Regions from separate parts of the Brevibacillus brevis NBRC 100599 genome, predicted to be linked through region 1. Evidence: riboswitches for the same ligand, from Rfam matches in the RefSeq annotation. Region 1 holds a riboswitch; the other holds the start of a gene.

Region 1 (15,394 bases):
TTTTCGACGTTCCGCGGTTTCTCAAGCCATAGGCGATATTGTCGTACACGTTCATTGTTGGGTAGAGAGCGTAATTTTGAAAAACCATCGCAATATCACGCTTGCCAGGTGGCAATTGGTTCACCGTTTGATCACCGATTATGATTTTGCCGTCCGTCACTGTTTCCAAGCCAGCAATCATCCTGAGTGTGGTTGATTTCCCACAGCCGGACGGACCTACCAGAACCGTAAAAGAGCCGTCTGGAATGACCAAATCTAATCCTTTGACCACACTTTGATTCTGAAAGGCTTTCGTTACCTTCTCCAACACCACACGTGCCATCTGCTTTTATTTCCCTCCTTGTGCCTTTGCGGCCAGCATCTCCGTAACAAATGTCTCGAAATCGGCGTAGCGGTAATCCGGAGAAGCGTAGGGCCATTTCTCTTGTCCGTACCACTCCAGCACGACAGATTGCACACCCGCTCCTACCGCAGCCAGTACATCATAGCGACTGTCACCGATCATCATGGCTTGCTCGGGACGTTTGCTTAGCGCTCCCAGCGCTTTTTGTACAGGCTCAGCCGACGGCTTGCCTCGTGATACATCATCGACGGTGACGATTGCCTCAAACAGATGCTCAATCCCCGCCATCTCCAGACCAGCCAATGTAAACTCCCGTTGCTTGTTTGTGACGATCGCCATCGTAAAGCCCGCCGCCTTCAGCTTTTCCAACCCTTCACGAACAAATGGAAACAGTTTGACGTGTTCTTCATGATGCTCCCGTACATAGGCGAAGTATCTCTGTAGCACTTCCTTTTTGTCAGGAACGCCTGCTGCTGTAGCAACTGCCGCCAAAAAATCATCAAACGATTCTCCAAAACGGGCGAGAAGCTCTTCCCTGCTAAAATGTCCCGGTGCGTACTGCTCAGCAGTAAAAGCAACGGCATCCACGACCGCATCCCGACTGTCCAGCAAGGTCCCGTCCAAATCAAATAACAACGCTTGAATCAAGGTTCTTACACTCCTTCCACAGCAGGGGACTTCCGACTGAAACAGCTGTCGCTCCATGCTTTAATACTTCCTCCATCTGTTCCCGCTTGCGAATTAGCCCGCCAGAAATGATCGGGGTATCGATCACACTTCGAAATTCTTCGATAAACTCTGGCAGCAAACCAGGCATCAGCTCAACAGCGTCAGGCTGTGTATCTTGCAGGGAGGTTAGGCCTGATTTAATCGAGTCGCTATCAACCAAAAACAAACGCTGAATCGTCAGTAGGCCTTGCTTTTTCGCCAGCTTGACCAGTGTGTTGCGCGTAGTGACGATCCCGTCTGGCTTAACGTAATGCCCCAGAAATGCAATGCCTTCCCTGTCATGACTGATTCCGCCAATCCGCTCCAAATGAAGAAATACAGGGATATTTTTCGCCTTAAAATAATCCACGTAGCCTTTAATCACACCAATGTTGCCAATCGAGAGTACCGCAGCACTCAAATTTGCCTCTGCCGCTTTTTCCAGGTGCTTCGCTTCTTTTACAGAAGCGATTAGCTTGTACTGTGCCAGTCTTGCACGAAACTGTTCCCGGTTCACTCGTTACGCCTCCTTATGCCCAAGACAAAAAACCCTGCGACATGACAATGCCAAAGAACTCTCGATGAAAGTGCTTGGAAAGGCTGTCGGGGGTTTCTCCATGGCTCCAACCGAAGGGATGTGTTCACTTGTTACTTTGAATGGTACTGTACGAGCGTTAAGGAAGCTTAAAGGGAATGTTAATTATCGGAAAAGATGTGATTTACAATTGTTGATCGGACTTTAGTGGAGGAGAGGAAGCTGTAATTAAAACGATGCCCACTAGAATACGACGGCTTCGTCATTTCCTAAATGATCTCGAGAAGAAATCAACTTGTGCTTTTAAACCTGGTATTCTGCAATTGATAATTCTCTTTTATTGTTCAGAGATAATAAAGTTATAGACCGGAACCCCTTACAGTACAAGAAGTCCCGGTCTTCTAAATCACCATGTCATTGAAAATTAGTTTTAGTCTATAGTCTCAGACAGTTCTTGTCCTCTAATATCAGATTGGCTCCGCATGGATAAAGATACCACTGCTGGCAGGAGCGCAATCGCTACACCGATTGCGCCAATCCAACCGACGGCTTGAAGCGATATGTTTTCTACAACCATGCCCCCAATTACAGATCCAACGGCCATGCCCAATTGTACGATGGAAGTGTTCAAGCTCAGAATGATTCCGGAGGCTTTGGGTGCCATACCAATCAGATATACTTGTTGGACCGGACCAGTCGACCAAGCAAAAAAAGACCACAACATCAGTAAAGGCAGCACGAATACGGAAGAATGGGAGAATACTGTTATTAGTAGCAAGATCCCGGAGTGGAGAAGCAAGCCACCAATCATAGTACGGGGAATCCCCCATTTATCTGCGCCATAGCCGCCAACCTGAGAACCAAGAAGACTGGCTATGCCGAATACAAATAGCCCGATACTGACCATCCGGTCGCTCATCCCAGTAATGGTCAGGAGGAACGGAGAAATATAAGTATAAATGATCGTATAACCTAGAATCCAGAAAAAGCTAATGGACAAGGCAATAGAGATTCGAGGCGTTTTAAGCAGGGAAAGCTGCTCCCGTATGGGAACTGGAATCTCGCCCTTAGACTTGGGAATGGTCAGCAGAAGGACAAACATAGCGATCAGGCTGAGCACTCCGATACCCGTAAAGATGATCTTCCAATCATAGGAACCAGCAATAACTCTCCCCAGAGGAACACCTAGAATAAGCGCGAGATTAAAGCCTAAGAGAACCGTTGCAATCGCACCGCCTTGCTTGCCCGGCTGAGCAATCTTAGAGGCAACGGTTAGAGCGACCACCATAAATACACCGGTTCCAATCGCCAAAATAATTCTAGCTCCGAACAACATGGCGAAGCCAGTCGTTGTAATCGTGACTAGATTTCCTAAAAGAAATAGCACCAAAGCAGCCAACATGAGCTTTCTTCGGTCCATTTTTGCGGTGATTGCAATCAAAATTGGAGTACCGATCGCGTATGCAAGCGAGTAGACAGTGATGAGCTGCCCGGCTGCTGCTAGCGTCACGCCGACATCACTTGCGACCCTATCTAATATTCCAGCGATAACAAATTCAGATGTCCCTACCAAAAAACTGACGATGGCCAGTATGTAAATTTTCCATGAGTTTAGCATGTCGATCCCTCTCATTCTATTTTCGCAATTCTAGAAACGTGCGAAAATCCCCAGATAAAAATCCTCTTATTGTTTGGCAAGCTCCTTACGAACAATAGGTGCAACCTTAGTACCGAGAAGCTCGATCGTCCGTAGCAATTCGCGATGCGGCAGTGAGCTGAAATCGACGTACATAAGGAAACGGGTCAAGCTTAAATTCTGCTGTGCAAGCAGAATCTTCTCCGCCACATATTCTGGATCTCCAACATATAAGGCACCACGAAGGTCGCAAGCTTCTTCGAACGAGTTACGAGTGTAATGTGGCCACCCTCGTTCCCGTCCAATCTGGTTCATCTGCTCGGCCATAACGGGAAAGTATCGTTCCGCCGCAGCTTCAAACGAATCCGCAATGAAACCATGGGAATGCGTTGCAATCTGCAAATTGCCGGAATCGTGCCCTGCCTTCTCGGCGGCTTCCTTATATAGTTTCACCAAAGAGGCAAACCGTTCCGGCATCCCACCGATAATCGAGAAGATAACAGGAAGTCCCAGCGTGCCGGCTCGAACTGCTGATTCCGGCCTGCCGCCTGTGCCAATCCATACGGGCAGCTGGACCTGCTGTGCACGGGGGTATACGCCCATATTGTTAATTGCCTGGCGATGCCCTCCACCCCAGGTCACCTTCTCCGTAGTCCGTATTTTTAATAAAAGCTCAAGCTTCTCTTCGAACAACTCCTCGTAATCGTTTAGGTTATATCCGAACAGCGGAAACGACTCAACGAAAGAACCTCGTCCGGCCATGATCTCGGCCCGCCCTTTTGATAGGCAGTCCAGCGTTGCGAAGTCCTGATATACACGGACCGGATCATCCGAAGAGAGCACCGTTACGGCGCTAGATAGCCGAATTCGCTTGGTTGTGCATGCTGCAGCTGCAAGAATGATAGCAGGAGACGAGCTTGTATAGTCGCTCCGATGATGCTCACCAATAGCATACACGTCAAGCCCAACTTGATCAGCCAATTGAATCTCCTCGATCGCTTGACGCAGCCTCTCTGCCGGCGACACTCCTCCATGATCAGGCCTTGTGTGGAGAAAAGTGGTAATTCCCAACTCCATGCTCTTTGACTTTTCTTCCAACATAGTTTCCTCCCCCAAACAATTCATCACTTCTAGAAATGTAGAAATCTATTTTAAAAAAATTTACGCCAGCAAATAAGGCGCAAATTTCTCTGCAACTTCTTGATTAACACTATAGTGAATAAACGATCCATTCTTACGCGAATTGATTAAGCCAGAATCGGTTAATTGCTTCAGATGATGCGACAACGTTGAGCCAGCCACCGTTTCGAGTCTTTCACCAATGGCAGTAAAGCATTGATTACTCTCCTTTGCTAGCATCAAAGCGATTTTTAAACGCGTGGGTTCACCTAAAGCTTTGTATACTTTAACCGCCTGCCCCATTTCTTCTTCGTTTTCAGCCATGATGATCTCCTTCCTAAGAGTTACTCTACATTTCTATAAGTGTCGAAATGATATTAGCACTACATTGTTGAAATGTAAAGTGCTCATTATTGCTTACCTACCTAGGAAAGCCTAGAGAGTAGCACCCGTCCAACTATACAATCGTGTGCTTGTGCATTCATGGCTCGACTTATGATAAAGTGGTTTTGAAGAAAAAAGGAGGATGGCATGTATGCAAAATCAAATCGGTTCTGACGCTTTGCCGCCAAAAACCTGTACAATCGATCGTTTAATTACCGTGAAGCCGGATATCGAGAAAGTATTATTGGGACAAAAAACCGCGACCCGGCGCAATGGACGCTACGCAGATGTTGGTGAAATCATGACCCTCGAAGGCCACGAATTTGTAATCGACAAGGTTTATTCACAGTCGCTCGGGGAATTAACCGATGAAAATGCCAAGCAAGAGGGATATTCGAATGTAGAGGAATATAAGCAATCCATTCTATCCTCTCATCCTGGGATGCCTTGGCTGCCGCAAATGCGAGTGTGGGTCCATGAATTTAGCCCGGGCAAGAAAAAATAACGGTGGGCATTTTATTATATAAGGCGATTCTTTATCTACATATTCTCAGTGCCATGATGTCTATTGGACCGTTTTTCGTTCTGCTACCCATGATGAAAAGATTGCGAGAGGCTAACCTCACCAAACAACAGGCCTATCTGGATACTTTCAGGTCTACAACACGCTTGGCGAAGCATGCCGGTCATGTTTTGGTCATATCCGGGGTATTGCTAGTCATGGGTGGGAATTGGTCATGGAAGACGTCCTGGATTGTGTTGACCGTATTGATCCTGGTAAGCTCCTTGTATTTCCTGGCACGCGCATTTTCGCCGAAGATACGGAAGTTTAATGAAACTGACCAGGACAAGGATAAATTGGTGCAGTCGCTTACCCGTTCGATCTGGATCTATTTGTTTCTTTTGCTGACCATGTTATGGTTCATGGTGGTGAAGCCTGAGGTATGGTAGAGATGATAAAAATAAAACACCCAGAACTACAATCAGTTCCGGGTGTTCCTTTACATGAATTTACGAAACCGCAATAACCGCATCCAATGCGATCAACGCTTCTGCTTCAATGGCTTTTGCCATCACATCGGTGTGCGGGTTATACGATTCGAGCAAGTCTGCATCGGCATATCCGTCGATAGCCAAAATAGAGCCTGCCTTCATTCCGCGAAGCGCCGCAATCACGAACAGGGCGGTGTTTTCCATTTCGACGGCCAAAACGCCAGCTTTTTGGTACAGCTTGTGCGGAAATTCCAACACCCCACTGTAAAAGACATCGAGTGTCAGCGTGATTCCTTCGAATACCTTCAAGTCTGATGCATTTGCTCCCGATGCTTGTACGAGCGCGTCCACGACATGGCGATTGGCAACAGCCGGGAAGCCCGCCGGAACCAACTGACTGGTCAAGCCGTCTTGGCGAACTGCCGCGGAGCTGATGACGAGGCTACCTGTCTCAATTTCCTTTTGGTATGACCCGGCAGTTCCTACGCGAATGATGACCTGAACGCCGCCCTTCGCCAGCTCCTCGAAGCATACGGCTGCTCCCGGTGCCCCTACCCCATGGCTCACAACCGCTACCTCGACGCCTCTCCACGTACCCGCATAGCTGTGATACTCGCGGTTTTCCCCGATTTGACGCTGATCATCGAGTTTCGATGCAATCAAGGCCGCACGTTTTGGATCACCGCACACGATGACGCGCTTGGGCAGTTGTTCTGGATCTACCTTTAGATTCGTCAACATCTCAATCGAACTCCTTTTTCTCCCACTCATCCTCTGGGATCGGCAATGCTTCACCGGAGAACCGCTCTTCGCGGAACGGGTCTGCGATCAAGTGAAAACCATTTTGCTCCCAGAAGCCGGGCTTGTTTTCCGTCATAAATTCAATTCCTCTGATCCACTTCACGCTTTTCCAGAAATACAGATGTGGAACAACCAGGCGAAGCGGCCAGCCGTGCTTGTCCGTCAGTCGCTCTCCGTCAAAGGAGTGAGCCAGCAACACATCATCACGCTCCAGATCAACGAGCGGCACATTGGCGGTATAGTCGTGATCACCGTGCAGCATGACGAAGTTCGCCTGCGGATTCACGCCAATCGCCTGTAGAAAATCACGAAAACGCACGCCTGTAAACGCATTGTCAAAACGGGACCAGCGCGTCACGCAGTGAATGTCGCTTGTCACTGTCACCTGCGGCATCGCCATGATCTCTTCGTAGGAGAGCGTCACTTCCCGATCTACCTCCCCGAAAACACGCAGCGTCCATTCGTTCATGTCATACACCGGCACGTCTCCCTCATGCAAAATGGGAAAACGCTCTGTCAGAATTTGTCCCGGCGGAAGTCGTCTGGCGAGTCCCGGTTCCACTGGGGCGGGTACTTTCATTTTTTTGATCCGATCTGCCTTGTTCATATCGCATTCCCCCTGTCTTCGCTGTCTATATGACCTGTGTTTAACGGGTGCTCTGCTGATTGTCGCTGCCGATCTGACTCTTGTTCTTTAAAAAGAACATCGCCGCAATCGTCAGCACGTATGGCAGCATAGCCGTAAATTGCGTCGGAAGCGAAAAACCCTGCAAACGAATACTAAGGGCATCCATCAATCCGAACAAAAGGCTCGAAGCTATAATACCGAGTGGATGCGACTGCCCCATCATCATCGCTACCAATGCGATAAAGCCCCGGCCAGCTGTCATCCCTTCTGTAAACATCGTGACTTGCCCCAGTGAAAGCTGTGCCCCTGCAATCCCGCACAAGGCGCCACTCATCACAATCGCCAGCACCTGAAGCCCGGTCACTTTCAGACCGAGACTGCGCGCCGCAACAGGATTCAGACCAACTGCAAGGACGCGGAAGCCCGTAACCGTCCGATAAAAGAACACATACAGCAGAATGGCAGCCAAAAACGCAAAATATACGAGTGGCGAATGGCCGGAGACAATGCCTCCGATGACCGGAATATCGTGAATGAAAGGAATCTCGACGGTTGGCAAGCCAGTCATATCCTTATCGTAAAACGCCCCTTTGACACCAAAGATCGCCCGCAATGCAAATGTCGTCAACCCCAGCGCGAGAAAGTTAATCGCCACACCGACGACGATTTCATTCGCCCTAAGCTTGATCGTCATGTACGCGAATAAGAGCGAAAAGACGATGCTGACCAGCGCTGCAATCAAAACGGCCAGAAAGAGATTCCCGGTAAAATGATTGCCGACAATCGCGGAAAAGGCACCGACCAGTACCAATCCCTCCAAGCCAACATTAAAAATTCCGACACGTGCGCAGAGCGCTCCACCCAAAGCTGCCAACAAGATCGGCGTAACCATCCGAATGGTAGAACTGAGGAGGGACCAATCAAAGAGCTCCATGCGATTCCCCTCCTTTTGCCTTCCGCTTTTTCCACCAGTCGTAGCTGAACTTGGCGGAGATAAACAATATCAATACGGCTTGTATAACACTTGCCAGCTCCAGCGGCACATCTGTATTGCGCTCTACACCCATGGCTCCTGTCTGAAAAGCAGCAAGCAGGATCGAAGTCACAATAATACCAAGCGGGTGCGAGTTCGCAAGCAGAGCTGCCATCAGGCCCGTCCAGGCGAAGCCCGGTACAGTCAGCGCCCCGTCCACGAAGCGATAGTGCGCCCCCATTACCTCGACGGTTCCCGCCAAGCCAGCCAAGCCACCACTGGCAAACATCCCGGTCAGCATCACCCGAATCCGATTAATTCCTCCGTATTGAGCAAACAGCGAGTTTTGACCCAGCATCTTCACTTCATAGCCAAAAGGCGTAAAACGAAGGACCCAGAACAGCAAGAGCGCTGCAACAATCGCAAACAAAAACCCTGCATGCACGCTCATTCCCGCAAACAGCTTCGGAAGCCAAGCGCTTTTCTCCAGCATGACGGTCTGTGCCAGTGCGGCAGAACCCGAGCGATCCCGGAATGGCTCTGTCACGAGATAGCTCGCAAACAATACCGCAATATAGTTGAAGAGCAACGTAGAGATGAGCAACGGAATGCGAAAGCGTGCTTCCATAAAGCCCGGCAACAACGCCCAGAACCCGCCGACCGCCATTCCTGCGAAAATACCCGCCACAATTTTGATCATTCCCGGCGCTGGCAAATAGATCGCGACTAACGCAGCACTGACGGCACCCAGCACCATTTGCCCTTCCGCTCCCAGGTTGAATACCCCTGCCCGAAATGCGAGGGAAAGACCCAAGGCAATCAGCATGATAGGTGTGGCTCTCGCTAAGGTAGACGTTAAGAAATAAAAACTGCCAAAGGCCCCTTTCCACATTTCCTGGTAGGTTCCCAAGATCGATTCGCCAACGGCAGCAATAACCAGTGCCCCGGTCAACAAACCGATGACGACAGCCAAGAACGGCTGAACCAATGACTTAGATAGCTCTTTGATTGCTGCCATGAATGCTTCCTCCCGCCATGATCACGCTGATTTTTTCTTCGGTTGCCTCTAGGCGTGACAGCTCTCCAGCGATTCGCCCTTTATACATGACCAAAATTCTGTCAGACAAGGCGAGAATTTCGGATAACTCGGAGGAGACGAGCAGGATCCCGTCTCCCTGATTGCGCTTTTCGATCAGCGCCTGATGGATGTACTCCATGGCACCGATATCCACGCCTCGCGTAGGCTCAGCCGCAATCAAAAACGGGGTTTCATGTCCCAGCTCCCTTGCTACGATCAGCTTTTGCAAATTTCCACCTGACAGATTCCCTGCCAGCTCCTGCAATTGTCGGGAGCCTGTTTTGATGGCAAACTGATCAACCCAGCCTTTTATGACTTGGCGGAATTTCTCCCGCAAAACGACGCCACGGCGGTTGTAAGCAGGCTTTCGCTGATAGCCCATCAACGCATTTTCCTCGACGCTTGAGAGTTTGGCCGTTCCCCACAGGTAGCGATCCTCCGGAATATGCGCCAAGCCGGCATCTCGAATGGTGGCTACTGATTTGTTCGTCACATCCTTGCCACCTAACCGCACCGTACCCTCCTGTGCCGCTCGCAAACCGCTGATCGCTTGTAGCAGCTCGGATTGTCCATTCCCGGAAACACCTGCGATTCCTACAATTTCCCCGTGGTGTACGGTAAAGCTGACTTGATCGAGAAGGGTCTGCTTTTCTCGAACGGCAAGATTCTCCACCTGCAACAAGGGGCCTTTATCCAGAGGAACTCGTTCAGCTAGCTCCTGCAATTCTCGTCCGACCATCAATCTTGCCAAATCATCCGCATTTGTCTCATTCCGCGAAACCGTTCCCGTCACTTTTCCCCCGCGCAGTACCGTAATACGATCGGCTACCTCCATGACTTCCTGCAACTTGTGTGTAATCAAAATGACGCTCTTGCCGCTCTTTGCCAAGTTTCGAATCGTTTGCAGCAGGTCGCGTACCTCCAGCGGGGTAAGGACAGCAGTCGGCTCGTCCAGCACGATAATATCCGCTCCCTGATACAGGACCTTCAGAATTTCGACCCGTTGCTGTTCCCCGATCGAGCAATTCGCTACCATCGCCTGCGGATGAATCGGAATGCGATACTGCTCACTCAGCGCCCGCACCTTGTCCTCTGCGTCCTTTCTTTTGAAAAAGCCTGCTTGCTTCGGCTCATATCCGATCACGATATTTTCAGTCACACTGAATTCTCCGAAGAGCATAAAGTGCTGGTGAACCATCCCGATTCCATTTCGAATCGCGTCCTCTGGTCCGCGAAAAACAACTGGCTTGCCGTTTAACACGATCTCTCCCGACGTCGGCTGCTCCATCCCGTACAGCATCCGCATCAGTGTCGTTTTGCCCGCTCCATTTTCCCCGACAATCGCATGGACCTCTCCTGCTGCCAGTGAGAACGACACCTTGTCGTTGGCGGTAAAATCTCCGTACTTCTTGGTCATGGCCCTCATTTCCAAGCGATCGGTCATTCCCACTCCCTCATTTCTGTACGTCCTTTTATGAAAATGGAAGACCGACTACACAGCCGTAGTCGGTCACATCCATCACTGTGCACAAGCTATAAATAAACGTTCAGCACCGAGAAACATTTGTTAAAACTGGTCTGGTACTTTGCGGGTGCCCGCTACAATCTCATCGTTGATCGCTTTCACTTTATCCACCACTTCTTGTCCAATAAAAGCATTCAGCGGCGTCTTGCTTTCGTGCGTGACATAGGTTACACCAACACCTTTTTCCTTCAAGCCGTACGCCACAACACCTGGTTTGAAGGTTCCTTCTACAAAGGTCTTCACGGTTTCATAAGCTGCCGCGTCAGTTCCTTTCAATTGGGACAGAACAATATGCTCTGGATCAATCGTCGTACGGTCAACGTCCTGACCTGCTGTGAAGAAGCCTTTTTCCTTCGCTGCTTCGAAAACGCCGAGGTCGCCTACTGCTGCTGCACCGTTAATGAAATCAGCGCCTTTGGAAGCTTGGAGCAAAGCCAATTCCTTCGCTTTTGCCGGGTCAGTGAAGCTTCCTACATAGTTGACCATCAGCTCTGCTTTTGGGTTTGTCGCTTTCAAGCCCTCTCCGAAGCCAACCGTCCATTTTTTCAACTGCGGAATATCAAGAGCGACAACCATCCCCACTTTGTTCGTTTTCGTTGCCAGACCTGCTGCTGCTCCCACCAAGTAAGCCGCTTCCTGCTCACGGAAGGTAACACTGCGAACGTTTGGCAAATCCACTACGGTATCAATAATCGCAAAATTACGGTCAGGATTTTCGGTAGCCACTTTTTTCAATGCATCCTCTGATGTAAAGGAAGAAGTGATGATCAAATCATAATTTTCTGCAACAGCCACACGCAGATTTTCTTCAATCGCTCCATGGTCTGTAGATTCGATCGTTTTTACTTCTGCGCCCAGCTCTTGTGCGGCTTTCTTTGCACCCTCGTCCATTTGTTGGAAGAATGGATTCACACCGATTTTCTCAGGCAAAATCAAAGCAATTCGCTTTTTGGCCGCGCCCTCTTGTCCTGCTGCTTGTCCTCCTGGCTGATCTGCCGGTGCGCTTGTGCCAGTCGAGCACCCTGTTGCCAATACTGCGAATGTCGTTAATGCCAGCAATAACTTCTTCATGATGTATCTCTCCCTATCCGAACTTTACGTTTTTCTTTATCCTATTAGGTAATGTACGGCTTTTTACCTATTTTTTCAATACTATTTACGAATATTCTCTTATAAAATTAATTTATCGTTCGTTTATTCCTCCTCTTCTTTTACAAATACAACAAAAAAACTCTCCCCGGAGGAAGAGTTTGCGTACGAAGCCGTTCTCTTCCTCATCTGTCAAAACCATGGTACAGGTTTTGCAGGAATTGGCACCTTTCTGTTCATGCATAGACATGATCAGTGGTTGCCGGGCATCATCGGGCCAGTCCCTCCGCCGCTCTTGATAAGGTAGGTGAATATATTTAGTTACAATGGAATTCATTCTAGCAGAACGGTTCGAAAATGCAATTCTTTTTTCTCAATTCCAAACACTTCTACAAGTAAATAAAAGTTTCAAAACTCGTCTTTTCAGCACCGAGAAATTGGCGAGAAGCGCAACCTCTAATTTACGTGAAAGGTTTGCTGGAGGCGATGCGACAACGTATTCAGCTCGCCCAGCTCTTCCGTAATCTCACGCACTTTTTGATGCTGGTTTTCTGCTGTCGCAAACAGCTCTTCTAAGTTGGCTACGGATTCCTCGGTTACGGCTGTAATGGTCGACATCTCGATGGCAACTTCGCCGGAACGCACTTTTACCCGGTCCATGCTGGAGCTTACTTGATCAGCTGCTTCTAGGAAGGCTATCATCCCGGCACGCACTGCTTCAATGGAGGCCACTGTTTTTACGGCCAGCTCTTGGCCTTTTGCAACAGACACTTCCCCACTGCTCATATGTTGCACCGCATTCTCACTTTCCTGGTGGAGTGACTTGAGAATGTCGGTAATTTCCTGTGTGGCTGTCGCGCTTTGTTCTGCCAGCTTGCGTACCTCATCCGCTACCACAGCAAATCCCCGTCCATGCTCGCCTGCACGCGCCGATTCAATCGCCGCATTCAGTGCCAAGAGATTCGTTTGTGTCGCGATCTGATTAATAGCGCCGACAATTTCCTCTACGCGATTCGCCTGCCGATTGAGCTGGTGAATCGTAGAGGCTGCTACATTGACTGCCTGCACAATTTGCTCCATCTGTGAGGACAGATCGTTCATCATCTGAACGCTTTCTGTCAGACGACGGTTGTTTTGTTGCGATTCTGTTTTCATTGCGTTGGTCTGCGATGTGACTGCCTCGATTTCCTGATCGATGGATTGAACCTCTTCTTCGATCTTCACCGTAGAATTCGCCTGCGATTCCATGCCGACGGCGACTTCCTTGAAGGCTACCATCATTTCATCTGTATTGCGCTTCGTACCTTCCGCATGCTCATGCACATGATCGCTTGTACGATCTAGCTGCTCCGTCATTTCCTGGATGTTCAAAAGCATTTCTCCCAGACGGCGCTCCTTCTCTTCCGCTTCCTGCCTTGCGTCGTGCGCTTTTTGCAGGGAGGCTTGTCCGGCGAGACACAGATACGTTACGGCTCCCATCATCATGAGAATCGTGACAATACGCATAAGCAAATTGAGCTCCGAAAAATCGCCATCGAAGATCTGGTAGGTTCCTGTGTAGAACCCAATAACCGTGACAATGATTTGGGTAATTCCCGCTGTTACGACCAACTTCCAATCCAAATACGCTGCCAAAAAGCCCATGACGATAAAAGCGAGGAAGGTGATCTCCTGGTAATCGGTAAAGTGATCGAATGAAATCGCATAAAACATGAGTCCAATTGCTACCAGATAACGAATCACAAGACTATCCTTGCGAATGAAATAATACGGCGAAACAATTAAAGTGACCAGCAATCCCAAGGACGTTACTTTCCAGAAGTTCACATCTACTTGGTAGGCAATGAGCCCCGCCATCCACAAATGGTTCCATAGGATAAATATCATAAAGCCTTCTTTGTCAGTTAAGGTATTGCGAATCAATTGAATCATAATTGCCCCCCTTTTCCTTTTTACTTATGTATTGGATTCTTTCCCCATTATATAGCCAAACCTTTGGCAAATTTGTGAAAAAAGTGAGAACAGCCAAAAACAATTTCGAATAGGCTATTACACAACTCTCGCGTACAGGAGGTAAACGGAGAAAAGTGGAACTTAATCAATTGCCAGCTACCGTGCTGACACGGACGATTAGCCGTCCGAACACCACGATTTACTATCCGCAATTGGCGGGATTAGCCAACCAGCAAGCGGAAAAAGATATCAACCGGGCGATTTATCAAACGGTTCAAGGCTTAATTCACGAGCAACAACGGGTCCAGGTACCGGGAAATACAGAAATGCAAGGAAGCTACGAAATCAAGACAAACGAACGCGGCATTTTCAGTGTTGTGTTGAGCAACTACGCCTATACACCGCAAATGGCTCACGGCATGACCTTCCTCGGTTCGATCACCGCTGATATCCAAACAGGCAAGCTGTATACACTGCGGGAATTATTCAAGCCAGGAAGCGATTACGTCAAGGTGATTTCCGAAAACATCAAGCGTCAAATCAAAGAAAGAAACATCCCCACACTTAATGGCTTTACTTCGATTAAGCCCGATCAAGATTATTACATCGCCGACAAAGCACTGGTTATCTACTTCCAGTTGTACGAAATTACGCCCTACTACGTCGGTTTCCCCATGTTCCCCATTTCGGTCTATGAACTGGAGCCAATCATCAATGAAAAAGGACCACTGAGCATCTTGTCCGCAGATTAAATGCACTGTACCGCCGTTTTTACCCCCAGGCGCAAGTATCTTTTTTCATGACAGTGGCCTGGTGGGTATTTGTGGCAAAAGAGAAAGCACCACATGGGTGCTTTTTCTACTTTCTCTACTAATTAATAGTAAGCTTGTACGGATTATTTTTATCAAAATCAGATGCGCTGTGTCCGTATACCTTGATATATACCTGATCACCAAGACCTATCTGGAGACCCAGAACATCGGATCCACCTGGTCCAAAATCATTGGGCTTATATGTCTCATGCACTTTTCCGTTTGCAGAAATATAGACCAAATCAAAATCATAGTTTTGGTTTTGTGGAGATTCCAATAGTACACTGATACTCTGTCCAGATCGATTATCATATTCGTACCAATCTACATCATTACTGTCAGAAATAGTATGCGACATTGGTTTGTAAATTTTGATAGGAACTGCCTTATCCTGCGTATCTCCATATCCGTCACTAGCAAAAGCCGATTGTGTCCCCATTGCCAACGCAGCCAATACCATACAAGAAGACAAAATTCTTTTAAAGGAATGTTTCATTTCGAACTCTCCTCGCCATCTATTTATTTACATTTTTAGTATATTTAACAATGGTTATTTTTTCAATAAGTGAACTTTTTTAGAAAACATTTATCTTTCGTGTCCCTTGCTAGGGGCATTTTGTTTGCAGAAAATCCATAATTTCGCCATCGAATAAACGTTTACTTATATGTCTAGAACTGCTAGTATGTTAGTGTACATATTTACTTAAGCAATAAGTGTACGATATATCGGACCAGCTTTCCTGGAGGTATATACTCATGCAATATTATGGTCATCGAATTAGCCAAACCGCAAGAATATTCAGCAAATCACTAAATG
Region 2 (15,394 bases), 890 kb from region 1:
GCGTGGGGAAAACCATACCGATGAATGTGTCGATGCTGTATTTGAGTGGGACGGCCGATGAGGAAAATGTGAATACGGTACGTCAACGGATTAATGATCTGGAATTAGACACCAGTCTGGATTCCACCATACTGGCTCAGCATATCGCGGACAATGAGAAATCATTATTTCCTACGCTTCAGCAAACAGAGCGTCCAGACCGTGCTATACACGGTTTGCGACAAGGGCAGATTGCCATACTCGTGGAGGGGAGCCCATTCGCTCTGCTCGGGCCTACCACCCTGTTGCAATTTTTTCAGTCACCAGATGACTATTACTTGCGTTGGAGTCTTGCTACCTTCAACAGGCTCATGCGCACCTTTGCCATGATTTTGTCCCTAATCCTCACGCCGATCTATGTGGCAGCCCTGACCTATCATTACGAGATGGTTCCAGCTGACCTCTTGCTTTCGCTCGCGCAATCACGCTCTCGGGTACCGTTCCCGCCGTTGTGGGAGGCCCTTTTGATGGAGCTGATTATTGAGCTTTTGCGGGAAGCGGGAGCGAGACTGCCGACCAAGGTCGGTCAGACGATTGGTATTGTGGGCGGTATTGTTATCGGACAAGCTATCGTTCAGGCCGGATTCACGAGCAATATTTTGATTATTATCGTTGCCCTCGGCGCTTTGTCATCCTTTATCGCGCCTAGCTATATGATCGGTTCTACGATCCGGGTGGTTCGTTTTCCGATGATTTTTCTGGCAGGTGTGCTAGGTGCATTAGGCATTGTGGTCGGATTTAGTTTTTTGGCCAGTCACTTGCTTCGTCAGACCAGCTTGGGGCGTCCGTATATGTATCCGATTTATCCCGTGCGATTTTCAGATTGGAAGGATGGCTTTATACGGGCTCCCTTATCCTCCCTTTCGGAACGTCTCAAGTTTTTTAACCCAAAACGAATATCGCGCTTTGACAGGGATAGAGCCAAAGAGAAGAAAGACATTGACGAGTAAGCGAGGCGGCCATGAAGATCAACATCGATGTAAGTAAGGACAATACGATAACGGCATTTCTTGCAGGGGTTCTTGTGCATGGCACGCAGATAGGGATGGGCATTTTGGGCTTCCAACGAATCATTGCCAAGGAGGCGGGGCATGATGCTTGGATATCTGTCATACTCGCAGCTTTGTTTACTCATCTTACAGTGATGATCATTAACAAGACCTTGCAAAAATACCCTTCAGCCGATATTTACGGAATTCAGGAAGATGTGTTTGGAAAGTGGCTGGGAACAGGCATAAGCATCATTTATTTGACCTATTTTTTTGTGTCAGCTGGAGTCATTTTACGTACCTACATTGAAGTTGTCCAAACCTGGATGTTTCCGAATTTACCAACGTGGGTTCTGTCAGGGATTATCCTGTTTCTAGCGTTTTACACAGTCGTAGGGGGGATAAGAGTCGTAGCAGGCTATGCGTTTTTTTCCTTTATGGTCACGATATGGATGATATTTGAGTTATATTTTCCTTTGAAATTTGCCAGGTGGGAATATTTGTTTCCTGTCATGGACACCAGCTTGGAGAACCTTTTCAATGGAATGATTGCCATGTCTTTGACCAGTGCCGGCTTTGAGATTCTCTACGTTGTCTATCCTTATTTACAAAATAAAGAGAGGGTACACAAAAGTGTACAGTTGGCGGTGTTGGTGACGTATCTGATCTATTTGTTTGTCATGATTGTGGCACTGGTCTTTTTTAGTCAGGGTCAGCTCATGAGAACGATCTGGGCGACACTCAATATGCAAAAGATGGTGTACCTCCCTATTCTGGAAAGGTTTGAACTGGTTGTCATTTCGTTATGGCTTCTCGTGATCTTGCCGAATATTATGCTGTATTTGTGGGCTTCTGCCCGAGGTCTCAAGCGCTTGTTCGGATTCAATCTACGTCATTCGTTGTATTGGATTATACCCGTGATCTATGTAGCCTCCTTGTCGCTGCTTTCCAGACAGCAGATGAGTCGGATGACGACTATTTACTCGCATATAACTCTGTACATTATTTACGTGTACCCCTATTTTTTGTACCTGATGGTCTGGCTGAAGAAACGAAAGCAAAGGGTGAAACCAACCAGCAAAGGAGAGAGTGCCTGATGCTGCCTAAGCGTCTTTTGGCGTTGTGGTGTTCATGTATCCTTGTCCTGGCAGGCTGTTCAGATCGGCAAATTTTTGATGAGACAGGACTTGCCACGGCTGTCGGCTATGATCTGTTAAAGGATGGGGACGTTCGGGGGACAGCAATTATGCCTTCCATTAATCCAGAGGCGAAAGAAAAGATACAGGTTTTTTCAGCCATCGGTGAAACCAGCAAGGGAATTCGGGATCGGATAAATTTACAATCAGATAAAAGAGTATTGGGTGGGCAAATTCGTGTCGCACTCTACAATGAAAAATTGGCAAAGCGTGGACTTGGTAGTATCGTTGACACGTTGTATCGGGATTCCTCTATTTCCAGCAGGGTTTATCTTTGCTTATTTGAAGGCGAAACATATGATATGTTAACGCATCCCTATTCTGAAGAAGGGAATATCGGAATCTATTTATACCGTATGATTGAGCAAAATATTGAAGGGGAAAAAATTCCGTCTTCCACTATGCATGAGTTTTTTCGGTCTTATTATGACAAAGGAATAGACCCGATCATGCCGTTCATTGCAAGAAAGGGAAATGAGCTGCAAATCAAGGGGATCGCATTATTTCGAGGGGAGCGTTATGTAGGGTGGATCACACCCAAGGAAGCCTTTTTAATCAAGCTCATGCATGGAAAATTCCGCATTGGCAGCTACGATACTTCTGTCCCTGCTCATATTTTTGGCGAGATGCCCAAGAATCGCGGAAGTAAAAAAGACCGTGTGCAGCTTGTCTTTGACACGATTTCCAGCCATTCAAAAATCGAGCTGACCCAAGTATCTCCCCCGATCTTTGATATTCACATCCGATTAAATGCGCGGATTTTGGAATTAACCCTCCCGCTGAAGCTAGAGAATGCCAGGTTGATGAAAATCATGGAACATGCACTGGAAGAAGAGCTTGGAAAAGAACTGCAGAAAGTAGTGCATAAATTGCAGGACCTCAATGTCGATCCCGCTGGTTTCGGGATCGTGTATCGCTCAAATAGAAGGGGCAAGGCAAATATGACGCAGGCTGAATGGAGAAAGATGTTCAAAGAAGCGACATTTCGCTTCCACATAAAGTCAACCATCATCCGCAACGGCGTCATGGATTAAAAAACTTTTTCCTGCTATTACTATTGACGTGATATTTTCAAAAAGGATATAATCCGTTTTGTATCATCAAGAAATAGAAAAAACGAACATAATATACGTAGATATCTTTCTTATCAAGAGAGGCGGAGGGACAGGCCCTATGAAGCCCGGCAGCCGGTTCATTTTCGAATGAACGTCGCGGTGCCAATTCCTACAGGATTTTTGGATCTTGTACAGATGAGAAGGGTGGATGCGAACGTATACATTGCGTTGCAGCCCCTTTTTCGTTTGTGAAAAAGGGGTTTTTATATTTTTATCAAGATTATGGTCGGGAGGTGGATGCGTTGATCCAACTGCGTCATTTGCATAAAAGCTATCAAGTACAAGGTAAAACCATCCCAGCGTTAACGGGGATCGACCTTTCCATAGAGCAAGGCGAAATATACGGGATTATCGGACACTCTGGTGCAGGGAAAAGTACGTTGATCCGGTGCATCAATTTGCTAGAGCGCCCAACTTCGGGGGAAGTTATTGTGGACGGCGTCGATTTGACGAAGCTGGATGAAGGGAAGCTGCAAGAAAAGCGCCGCGCAATCGGCATGATTTTTCAGCATTTCAACTTGCTGTCTTCTTCGACGGTCGGCGAAAATGTTGCTTTTCCGCTCAAGCTGGCAAAGCGTTCGAAGGCAGAGATTGATAAGAAAGTAAACGAGCTGCTGAAGCTGGTTGGCTTGGAGGCACATAAGGACAAATATCCGTCTCAGCTGTCTGGCGGACAGAAGCAGCGTGTCGGGATCGCCCGTGCGCTCGCGAATGATCCAAAAGTGCTGCTCTGCGACGAAGCGACATCAGCTCTCGATCCGCAGACGACGAACTCCATTCTGGCACTGCTCTTGGACATCAACCGCAAGCTGGGCTTGACCATTGTGTTGATTACCCACGAGATGCACGTCATTCGCTCCATTTGTGATCGTGTCGGCGTGATTGATGGAGGAAAGATCGTCGAATCGGGTAACGTACTAGATGTATTCCTTCGTCCAAAGCATCCAACGACACAAGAATTCGTGGAGCAAGTAGCCGATTCTACAGAGCTGCGCGAAGCGGTCGAGCACGAAAAGGCTTCGGGGAACCGCACGATTGCTCGTGTCACCTTCCTCGGAGAAAAAACGTACCAGCCAATCCTTTTCCAAACGATGCAAGAGACAGGTACGGTGTTTAGTATTTTGCAGGGAACGATTTCTCGCATGAAAGATACGCCGTATGGTCAGTTAGTGATCGAGCTGGAAGGCGATGTCGCACAGAATCAAAAGACCATCGAGACGCTGCGCCAACGTGGCTTGGAAGTAGAGGTGATATAAATGGACTGGACATTCGAAAATGTGGATTGGGCTGAAATCGGCGAAGGTACGATGGACACGCTCACGATGCTTGGCTTCTCCACTCTGTTTACCGTCCTGATTGGTTTGCCGTTGGGCATCATTTTGTTTTTGACTTCTCGCGGACAGCTTTTGCAAAACCGCACTTTTTATACCATTGCATCATTCGTTGTCAACGTATTGCGCTCGGTACCATTTATCATTCTGATGATCTTGCTGATTCCAGTGACGAAAATGATCGTAGGGACTTCACTCGGCGTACTAGGTGCCATTCCGCCGCTCGTATTTGGTGCCGCTCCGTTTTTCGCACGTTTGGTGGAAACCTCTCTGCGTGAGATTGATAAGGGCGTGATTGAGGCCGCACAATCTATGGGTGCATCCAATTGGCAGATCGTCTGGAATGTCCTTTTGCCAGAGTCTAGATCCGGTTTGATCGCGGGTATTACGATCACGACGGTAACACTGGTCTCCTACACAGCAATGTCTGGGGTAATTGGCGGTGGTGGTTTGGGTGACTTGGCGATCCGATACGGTTATCAGCGTTTCCAAACCGATGTTATGGTTGTGACTGTTGTTATTTTGCTGGTGATGGTACAGATCTTACAGTCGCTGGGGGACCGTCTGGTTCTGAAATTCAGCCGTAAATAGGATCTTTCCATATAGATTGTCAAAAAATAAAACGAAATACATGCAAGGGGGAAATCATTCATGAAAAAGCTAGTCGTATCTGTACTTTCTACTGTATTGGCATTTTCTTTGGCAGCTTGCGGAGGCAAAACCGAAACAGCACCTGCTCCAGCTGAAGGCGGCGCACAAGGCGGAAAACAGGAAGTAACATTGAAGGTAGGCGCTTCTCCCGTTCCACATGCAGCAATCTTGAAGTTCATTCAACCAAAACTGAAAGAACAAGGCGTGAACTTGGTAGTCCAAGAGTTCACTGATTATGTACAACCTAACGTTCAAGTGAACGAGAAACAACTCGACGCAAACTTCTTCCAGCACAAGCCTTACCTGGAAGACTTCAATAAAGGACAAAACATGAACCTGGTGCCAGTAGTGGCTGTACACATCGAGCCATTCGGCGCTTACAGCAAAAAAATTAAATCTGTAGATGAATTAGTTGATGGCGCAACAATCGCGCTGCCAAACGACCCGACAAACAGCGGTCGCGCACTCGCACTCTTGGAGAAAAACGGCTTGATCAAGCTGAAAGAAGGCGCTGGCATCAGCGGTACAGTGAAAGATGTTGTTGAGAACAAGAAAAACCTGAAATTCAAAGAAGTAGAAGCAGCAATGCTGCCACGCGTTCTGGAAGAAGTAGATTTGGCGCTGATCAACACGAACTACGCGCTGGAAGCAAAGCTTGTTCCCACCAAAGACGCTCTGTTTATTGAAGATAAAGATACGCCATACGCAAACTTCTTGGTAGCTCGTCCTGACAACAAGGATTCCGAAGCCATTCAAAAGCTGGCAAAAGAACTGAACTCACCTGAAGTGAAAAAGTTCATTGAAGATGAATACAAAGGCGCGATTATTCCAGCGTTCTAATCTAGAAAAAATTGATCGATCAACAAAAGCCCAACTGGCCGAAAAGCTGGTTGGGTTTTACTTTTGTTTATAATATAGTGAATTTTCATAAAATTAAATGAAATCTATACTAACCCCGTTTTCAACCCAATTCCGGTCGCGTATATTGTGTTTGGAATGGAAAAATACAGATAAGGGGGAATATTCTGATGAAACAAAATCTCAAGTTGTTTCTTGGTGCGATGCTGGTCGCTGGAAGCGTGTTAGCTGGATGCTCCACGAGTACGCCATCGACGACAACCCCTCCAGCAGAGGGAAATGCAGCATCCGCTGAAAAGCCTGCAAATGCAAAGTCGCAGGTATTTCGGGCGAACATTGTGAGTGAGCCATCGACTGCGGACCCTGGTCTTGCGAAGGATGCTACTTCGGGAGCGATCATTCGTGCTACTTTTGATGGCTTGACGCGCTTCGATGCAAACGCAAAGCCAGTGAATTCAGTAGCATCCGATGTGAAGCTTTCAGATGACAAACTGGTGTATACGTTTACGCTCCGCGACTCCAAGTGGAGCAATGGAGACCCGGTAACTGCCCATGACTTCGTATATGCATGGAAGCGTGCACTCGGCAAGACCTTTGGTGCCGAGTATGCCTATCAGCTGTACTACATCAAAAATGCGAAGCCGATTCACGAAGGCAAGGCGAACCCCGACGAACTCGGTGCGAGGGCAATCGATGACAAAACACTGGAAGTCACGCTGGAGAATCCAACGCCTTACTTTCTGGAGCTGACGGCTTTCTACACGTACTACCCAGTTAACCAAAAAGTAGTGGAGGCTAATCCAAAATGGGCAAACGAAGCGGCCACGCACGTAAGCAACGGTCCATTTAAGATGACAGCGTGGGAGCACAAGAGCAAAATCGTGCTTGAAAAGAATGAGCACTACTGGGATAAAGACGTAGTAAAGCTCGATCGCATTGAGTTTGCGATGATCGAGGATGATAATACAGCGCTGTCCATGTTCGAGAACGGTGAGCTGGATTGGGCAGGCCAGCCACTCGGTGGACTTCCCACCGATGCGATTCCGACACTAAAAGAGGCGGGAAAACTCGTTGTTCATCCGAAAGCGACGATGTACTGGTACAAGATGAATACGACAAAAGGGCCGCTCAGCAATGTGAAAATTCGTAAAGCATTGGCATACTCGGTAGATCGTCAAACTATCGTAGATAACATTACACAAGTCGGACAGGTGCCAACGATGGGGATGTTGCCGCAATCCATGATTATCAAAAAAGACGGATACTTCAAGGATAATGATGTAGAAACAGCGAAAAAGCTGCTGGAAGAAGGCATGAAAGAGCTCAACGTGACAACGCTGCCGCCGATCACCTTGTCTTACAATCCAAGCGACAGACATAAGAAAATTGCCGAAGCGATTCAGGACCAATGGAAACAAAAGCTGGGCATTGATATAAAGATCATGGTAAAGGAAGCTGCCGTTCATTTGCAGGATATGCATGAACTTAATTACGAGATGGGCCGTATCGGTTGGAATGCAGACTTTAATGATCCGATGAACTACCTGGAAATGTTCCGAGATGGCAAAACAGGCAACAACGACACGGGCTGGGAAGATCCGCGCTATCAAGAGCTGCTGAAACAGTCATCGGTAGAAACTGATCCAGAGAAACGCAAGCAGCTGTTTGCAGAGGCTGAGCAAATCTTTATGGATGCCATGCCGTTGATTCCGCTGTTCACGGATGTGGATGTGTGGGTGCAAAGTGACAAGGTAAAAGGCGTTCAAGTAGATGGGCTCGGATTTATCGACCTCAAGTGGGCAGAAATGACGGAGTAACGAATAGAAAAAAATCCCGAGGCCAACGAAATTGCTGGTCTCGGGATTCTTTTGTATTAGAATCCAAAATCAAGTGTCTTGCCTGTCTCCGCATACGTCTTGATCGACGAGAGCATCATCGGCCAATTGTTGCTGGCACTTGCGTGGGAGGGATGATTTTCTGTCCATTGATCCTGAATCAGCGTCAGCTTGGTGCAGCCGCCAACCGGTTCTAAGGTAATGGTGACACGAGACTGCAATTCCGCATGATTCTCGTAATAGGCAGGGCCAGGATGTTCAGTGAAACTGAAAATGTGATGAGGTTCGAACTGCAAAATTTTCCCGTAAACATGCACCGTGTCGTCACCAGCTTTTCCCGGCCCAACATAAGCCATCTCATCGCCTACTTGAAAAGTTGAGCGAATCGTACAGCCAAAGAAAGTGCTCTTTACGCCTTCATCGGAAGTAAGGGCATGCCAGACCTGCTCTGGCGTAGCACCAATGTAGAAATCGAAGCGAAGATCCATCGTTTTACCCCCTCATTTTTTCATTTGGGAATTGTAATCAAGTCTCCCAACTACTACTCTTACTATAAGAAGAAATCGGTAGTGTGTATTGTAAAAACACGACAGGAGGCGCACCTTGGAAAATCAGACTGCTAAGCTCCCAAAGGGTGTACTGCATGCCTTAATTGGACAGAAGAAATTTTCGCTGGCCAGATACGAGCCATCTGCTGGAATCAGCTACTTCGTGCAGCATTACTGGGTCGTCCGGTGGGATTTGCGTACGGAACAACCTCACTTGCAAACCGTACTGGCTCATCCCAATGTGAATCTGGTGTTTGAAAAAGGAGCAAGTGGTATTTTTGGTGTAGCCCGCACGACTTCCTCGCATCTTTTAAAGGGACAAGGTCAGGTGTTCGGAGTAAAATTCAGGCCCGGAGGTTTTTATCCGTTTCTGAATGCCCCGATATCAAAGCTGAGCGGCACTTCTACCAGTCTGGAAGCCGTGTTTGGTGTTGCCACTGACCAGCTTGAGAAAGAAGTGCTAAGCCTGCCAAATGATGAGCAAATGATGAAAAGAGTAGAAGCCTTTCTATTCGAACATTTGCCGAAGCCTGACCCGAATGTTGCGCGCATTAGTGAAATCGTCAGGATGATCCAGGCAGATCGATCCGTACTCAAGGTAGAGGATGCCGTACAGTTGACCGGTATGAACATGAGGACCATGCAGCGCTTGTTTGACCGTTATGTAGGGGTTAGCCCGAAGTCGGTCATCCAACGATACAGATTGCATGAAGCAGCGGAGCAGATTGACCAAGGAACGGTCCGGGATTGGCTGGACCTGTCTACCTCTCTAGGCTACTACGATCACTCTCACTTCATTCGAGATTTTCGAGCAATTGTCGGTGTAGCGCCGAACGAGTATCGACAAGCCCAAATTTAATCATAGTGAACCCCTTCGCCTTCTGGCTGGAGGGGTTGTTTCTTGCTGCATAAATTTTTATGTACGAGGCATACTTCATCATGATGAAACTACCAATTTTATTTCCTTTAATAGAATTTGATGTTTGAATAAAACATAATTAATTTTACTTAAAATGTCTTCAATATTACTAAAAATGCAGTATATTTGTGGAGTAGCTTTCAAGGAATCTTTACCGATAGAAAAAGAGGGGGTCAACACCATGAAAAAAAGCGTTTTTGCAGCAATGAGTTCTATCCTGGTTCTTAGTGCAGCGCTGGCTGGTTGTGGCGGCGGTGGTGAGAAAGCAGGCGAGCAAGGCGGTGCTTCTAAGGAGCAAACAAGCGGTCCTAAAGAATTGAGAATGAACATGATGTCCGAGCCACCAACTGCTGACCCTGCATTGGCTGAGGATTCTACTTCCAGTGCGGTTCTGCGTGCAACATTTGATGGTCTCACTCGTATTGGCGAAGATGGCAAACCACATCCATCTGTAGCAGAAAAAATTGACGTATCCGAAGATGGCCTTACTTATACATTCACCCTGCGTGACAGCAAATGGAGCAATGGAGAGCCAGTTACTGCAAAGGATTTTGAATACGCTTGGAAGCGAGCGCTCAATCCGAAGACAGCAGCTAACTACTCCTACCAATTGTATTACCTGAAAAATGCAGAAGAATACAACAAGGGTAAAGCAAAAGCTGATGATGTTGGCGTAAAAGCGAAAGACGATAAAACACTCGTCGTGACTTTGAAGAACCCAACACCATTCTTCTTGGAGCTGACTGCGTTCTATACGTACTACCCAGTTAACCAAAAAGTAGTAGAAGGCAGCGATAAATGGGCAGGCGAAGCAAAAACTCACGTGGGTAACGGTCCATTCAAAATGGAAACATGGGAACATAAGAGCAAATTGGTTCTCGTGAAGAGCGATACTTACTGGGATAAAGACGCTGTAAAACTCGACAAGCTCAACTTCTCCATGGTTGAAGATGCAAATACAGAGCTGTCCATGTTCGACAATGACGATTTGGATTGGTCCGGAGCGCCTCTGAGCTCACTTCCTACCGATGCGATTCCTGCATTGAAAGAATCCGGTCAAATGCAAACACGCCCGATCGCGGGTACGTACTTGTACAAATTCAATACGGAAGTTCCGCCGTTCAACAACGCGAAAATCCGTAAGGCGTTTGCTTATGCTATCGATCGTAAATCGATCATCGACAACATCACGCAAGCAAACCAAGAGCCAGCTATGGGTCTGATCCCGCCAACAATGGCAGTGGCAACAAGCCCTTACTTCAAAGACGGCGATGTAGAAGCAGCGAAAAAGATGCTGGAAGAAGGTATGAAAGAAGAAGGCATTACCAAAATGCCTACCCTGACTCTTTCCTTCAACACGTCTGAAGGTCACAAGAAAATTGCTGAAGCTATCCAAGACCAATGGAAAAAAGCTCTCGGCGTAGACATTAAGCTGGAGAACAAGGAATGGAAAGTATTCTTGGAAGATGTGAACCAAGGTAAATTCCAAATCGCACGTTCCAGCTGGACTGGTGACTACAACGATCCATACACGTTCTTGGACCTGTTCAAGGACAAAGATGGCGGCAACAACGACACGAAATGGGAAAATCCGAAGTACAAAGAGCTGCTAAACCAATCTGCTCTGGAAAAGGACCCAGAAAAACGCAAACAAATCCTGGCACAAGCAGAAGCTATTTTCATGGACGAAATGCCAGCAGCTCCAATCTACTACTACACACATTCTTATGTGAAAAAAGACAAAGTAAAAGGTGTAGTACTCGACGGTCTCGGTTTCGCAGACTGGAAATGGGCAGACATTCAGTAAGAAAAAGCGCATAGCTTGTTGTAATAAAAGAAGGGTGCTACGGCACTCTTCTTTTTTTTGCAAACCATTTTAAGAGAGAACAATGGAGCAGAGGATTGAAGGTGATAGTAGGAATTATAAAATTATAAATTAAATTACTATTGCCATTTTACTGAATGTGGATAAAATTGGGTGAACGAAAAAATATGTAAATAAATGAGGGGTGAATCCTCAACTCTGAAAAAGCTTGATTTTATGCGGTTTTTCTTAGAGATATCGAAAGAGGGATGTTCTGGAAATTTTATTTACCGATCAATTTGTTTTATAATTCATTAATTCTCTTTATAAATAAATAAAAATTTATTAAATCATTCTAAAACATATTTAAAAAATATATAAAACCATGTATATTGATAAAAGATTTAGAAAAGGGGGATTACTTGTATGAAAAAGAATGTTTTCGTGGCAATGAGTTCTATCCTCGTTCTTGGCGCGGCACTCGCAGGATGCGGTGGCGGAAACCAGGCGGCACCGGCAGATAACAACGCTTCCGGAGCAAAGACAGAAAATTCTGCACCAGCTGGCTCTAAAGTACTGAAACTGAACCTGCACTCCGAGCCACCAACAGCTGACCCAGGTATCGCGGAAGATACAACTTCCAGCACCATCATTACTGCTACCTTCGAAGGTCTGACTCGCGTTGGTAAAGACGGTAAATACAATCCAGCAGCAGCAGAGAGCTACACTGTTTCTGAAGACGGTAAAAAATATACATTCAAAATTCGTGATAACAAATGGAGCAATGGCGATCCAGTATCCGCAAAAGATTTCGAATATGCTTGGAAACGCGCTCTTAATCCAAAAACAGCTTCCAACTATGCATACCAACTGTACTATGTGAAGGGCGCAGAAGCCTACAACAAGGGCAAAGGTAAAGTAGAAGACGTTGGCGTAAAAGCAATTGACGATAAAACACTCGAAGTAGAATTGGCGAACCCAACTCCATTCTTCCTGGAGCTGGTTGCATTCAAAACATACTTCCCAGTTAATCCAAAAGTAGTGGATGGCAACGAGAAATGGGCTACCGATGCGAAAACAGTTGTTGGTAACGGTCCATTCAAAATGGATTCTTGGGAGCACAAGAGCAAGCTCGTCGTTTCCAAAAACGATAACTATTGGGATAAAGACAACGTAAAATTGGACAAAATCGAATTCTCCATGGTAGAAGATGAGAATACAGAGCTGTCCATGTTTGAAAACGGTGAACTGCACTGGGCGGGATCTCCAACTTCTGCACTACCAACTGACGCGATTCCGGCTTTGAAAGATTCCGGCAAAATGACAACACAGCCAATCGCGGGTACTTACTTCTACCGTTTCAACACAGAAAAACCACCGTTTAACAATGCAAAAATCCGTAAAGCTTTTACGTACGCAATCGATCGTCAAAGCCTGATCGACAACATCCTGCAAGCTGGTCAATTGCCTGCAACAGGCTATGTACCACCAAGCATGGCGCTGACCAAAGACGGCTTCTACAAGGATAACGACATCGAAGCAGCGAAGAAAATGCTCGAGGAAGGTATGAAAGAAGAGGGCCTCACCAAATTCCCGGCACTTACTCTTTCCTTCAACACTTCCGAAGGTCACAAAAAGATTGCTGAGGCAATCCAAGACCAATGGAAGAAAAACCTCGGCGTAGACGTGAAGCTCGAGAACAAAGAGTGGAAAGTATACCTGGATGATGTACACCAAGGTAAATACCAAGTGGCTCGTGCAGGCTGGTTGGGTGACTTCAACGATCCAATCAACTTCTTGGAAATGTTCAAGGAAAAAGACGGCGGAAACAACGATACTCGTTGGGAAAATCCGAAGTACAAAGAACTCCTGAACCAATCCGCTCTGGAGCAAGACCCAGAAAAACGTAAAGCAATCCTGGCTCAGGCAGAGCAAATCCTGATGGATGAAATGCCGATTATGCCAATCTACTTCTATACTCAATCTTGGGTTAAGGACGACAGAGTACAAGATGTTATCATCGATGGTCTGGGTGCTGTAGACTACAAATACGCAGATTTCGTAGAAAAGAAATAATAGCTGTGCATGTAAAAGAAGAGAGGTGCTATACTCGCCTTTCTTCTTTTTTTATCTATTTAATATCCAAATTTTTACTTTTTATTGTATACTATTTTTGGAAGATTCTATCAGAGTTTATTGGAGGGTATATGATGAAGAAGAGTGTTTTTGTGGTATTGAGTTCGGCCCTCGTTTTCGGCGGAATGATGACAGGGTACGAAGGCGCTGTCCAAGCTGCTGAGCCGAAGGTATTAAGGATGAATCTGCAATCGGAGCCGCCTACAGCAGACCCAGGAATTGCGGAGGATACTACCTCTGGTACGATCATCACGGCTATATTCGAAGGTCTGACACGTCTCGGAAAAGACGGAGAGGTGCACCCGGCGGCGGCAGAGAGCTATACCGTTTCTAAGGATGGGAAGACTTATACATTTAAGATTCGTGAAGCAAAATGGAGCAACGGCGACCCAGTAACGGCACATGATTTCGAATATGCTTGGAAACGCGTGCTCGATCCAAAGATAGCTTCCAACTACGCCTACCAATTGTATTATGTGACAGGTGCTGAAGACTTCAACAAAGGGATCGGTAAAGCAGGAGACGTTGGTGTAAAGGCAATTGACGATAAGACGCTGGAAGTGGAGCTGACAAACCCGACACCATTTTTCCCGGAGCTGGTTGCTTTCAAAACATACTTCCCGGTGAACAAGAAGGTAGTCGAAGGCAACAGAAAATGGGCTGACGAGGCAAAGACGGTTGTTAGCAACGGGCCATTCAAAATGGAAACATGGGAACACAAGAGCAAGCTGTCTGTTGTAAAAAACGAGAAGTATTGGGATAAAGCCAATGTAAAATTGGATAAGATCGAATTCACCATGGTAGAGGATGAGAATACGGAATTGGCCATGTTTGATAACGACGAAATCGATTGGGCGGGTGCTCCAACGTCCGGGCTGCCAATGGACGCACTTCCGGTTTTGAGGGAAGCTGGCATCCTGAAGACACAGCCAATCGCCGGTGCCTACTTTTATCGTTTCAATACAGAGCAAGCACCGTTTACCAACGCAAAAATTCGTAAGGCGTTCGCCTATGCAATTAATCGTGAAAGTATCACCGCCGATATCCTGCAAGCAGGTCAAGTACCGGCAACAGGCTATGTACCACCGAGCATGGCGTTGAACAAAGACGGTTACTTCAAAGACAGTGATCTTGAAGTTGCAAAGAAATTACTGGTAGAAGGTATGAAGGAAGAGGGTATCTCCAAACTCCCGCCAATTACACTCAGCTACAACACATCCGAAGGTCATAAAAAGATCGCAAAAGAAATACAGGCTCAATGGAAGAAAAACCTCGGCGTAGATATCAAGCTCAAAAATTCAGAGTGGAAAGTATACTTAGATGACGTACACCAAGGTAATTATCAAATCGCTCGTGGAGGCTGGCTGGGTGACTTCAATGATCCCATCAACTTCTTGGAAATGTTCCAGGAAAAAGACGGCGGAAACAACGATACACGTTGGGAAAATCCAAAGTACAAGGAGCTCCTGAACCAATCCGCTCTGGAGCAAGACCCAGCGAAGCGCAAAGCAATTCTCATGGAGGCTGAGCAAATCCTGATGGATGAAATGCCAATTATGCCAATCTACTTCTACGTGAACTCTTGGGTGCAAAACGAGAATCTGAAGGATGTCGTAATCGATGGACTGGGTGATATTGATTTCAAATATGCGGATCTTACCAAAAAATAAAAATGCAGGAGAAGAGGGCTATTTTCGTGCCCTCTTCTTTTTTTCTGTCTCATGGACAAATGACCAATCCATTACGTCCTTGGCTACATAGAGTAAAAAGGAACTAACTGCAATTAGGGGGGATACTGATGGATATTGGGTCTTTGCTCAACATTGTGAAATCCATTCCTAAGGAAAAGCTGAGGACAGATGCCGGAATTAAAGAAGTCATTCGTGAAATGGCCAGAAAGTCAGGGAAAAAATTGACCGAGCAAGAGGTTAACAGTTATGCTGCGCAGTTTCGTCAGATGCAGAAAACAGAAA

The links. Region 1 has a riboswitch for S-adenosylmethionine ahead of BBR47_RS27850 (BMP family lipoprotein). Riboswitches for the same ligand answer to the same signal wherever they lie in the genome.
Region 2: another riboswitch for S-adenosylmethionine. It lies ahead of BBR47_RS02595 (methionine ABC transporter ATP-binding protein); the one in region 1 lies ahead of BBR47_RS27850 (BMP family lipoprotein).

What each region holds. Positions count from the first base shown of each region.
Region 1 covers NC_012491.1:5,876,622-5,892,015, forward strand. The annotation lists gene BBR47_RS27785 (ABC transporter ATP-binding protein) at 1-322, opposite strand, end outside; gene BBR47_RS27790 (HAD family hydrolase) at 329-991, opposite strand; gene BBR47_RS27795 (glycerol-3-phosphate responsive antiterminator) at 969-1,568, opposite strand; gene BBR47_RS27800 (MFS transporter) at 2,017-3,204, opposite strand; gene BBR47_RS27805 (LLM class flavin-dependent oxidoreductase) at 3,271-4,323, opposite strand; gene BBR47_RS27810 (ArsR/SmtB family transcription factor) at 4,384-4,665, opposite strand; gene BBR47_RS27815 (ASCH domain-containing protein) at 4,877-5,230, shown strand; gene BBR47_RS27820 (DUF2269 family protein) at 5,233-5,676, shown strand; gene BBR47_RS27825 (nucleoside phosphorylase) at 5,737-6,459, opposite strand; gene BBR47_RS27830 (sulfite oxidase-like oxidoreductase) at 6,461-7,126, opposite strand; gene BBR47_RS27835 (ABC transporter permease) at 7,167-8,081, opposite strand; gene BBR47_RS27840 (ABC transporter permease) at 8,068-9,138, opposite strand; gene BBR47_RS27845 (ABC transporter ATP-binding protein) at 9,113-10,642, opposite strand; gene BBR47_RS27850 (BMP family lipoprotein) at 10,766-11,794, opposite strand; SAM riboswitch class I at 11,995-12,117, opposite strand; gene BBR47_RS27855 (methyl-accepting chemotaxis protein) at 12,269-13,744, opposite strand; gene BBR47_RS27860 (DUF3298 and DUF4163 domain-containing protein) at 13,900-14,517, shown strand; gene BBR47_RS27865 (hypothetical protein) at 14,636-15,073, opposite strand; gene BBR47_RS27870 (MarR family winged helix-turn-helix transcriptional regulator) at 15,334-15,394, shown strand, end outside.
Region 2 covers NC_012491.1:468,469-483,862, forward strand. The annotation lists gene BBR47_RS02580 (spore germination protein) at 1-989, shown strand, start outside; gene BBR47_RS02585 (GerAB/ArcD/ProY family transporter) at 1,001-2,125, shown strand; gene BBR47_RS02590 (Ger(x)C family spore germination protein) at 2,125-3,258, shown strand; SAM riboswitch class I at 3,366-3,481, shown strand; gene BBR47_RS02595 (methionine ABC transporter ATP-binding protein) at 3,582-4,595, shown strand; gene BBR47_RS02600 (methionine ABC transporter permease) at 4,596-5,261, shown strand; gene BBR47_RS02605 (MetQ/NlpA family ABC transporter substrate-binding protein) at 5,322-6,161, shown strand; gene BBR47_RS02610 (peptide ABC transporter substrate-binding protein) at 6,350-7,996, shown strand; gene BBR47_RS02615 (SRPBCC family protein) at 8,053-8,502, opposite strand; gene BBR47_RS02620 (helix-turn-helix domain-containing protein) at 8,618-9,421, shown strand; gene BBR47_RS02625 (peptide ABC transporter substrate-binding protein) at 9,663-11,288, shown strand; gene BBR47_RS02630 (peptide ABC transporter substrate-binding protein) at 11,712-13,361, shown strand; gene BBR47_RS02635 (peptide ABC transporter substrate-binding protein) at 13,496-15,091, shown strand; gene BBR47_RS02640 (hypothetical protein) at 15,220-15,394, shown strand, end outside.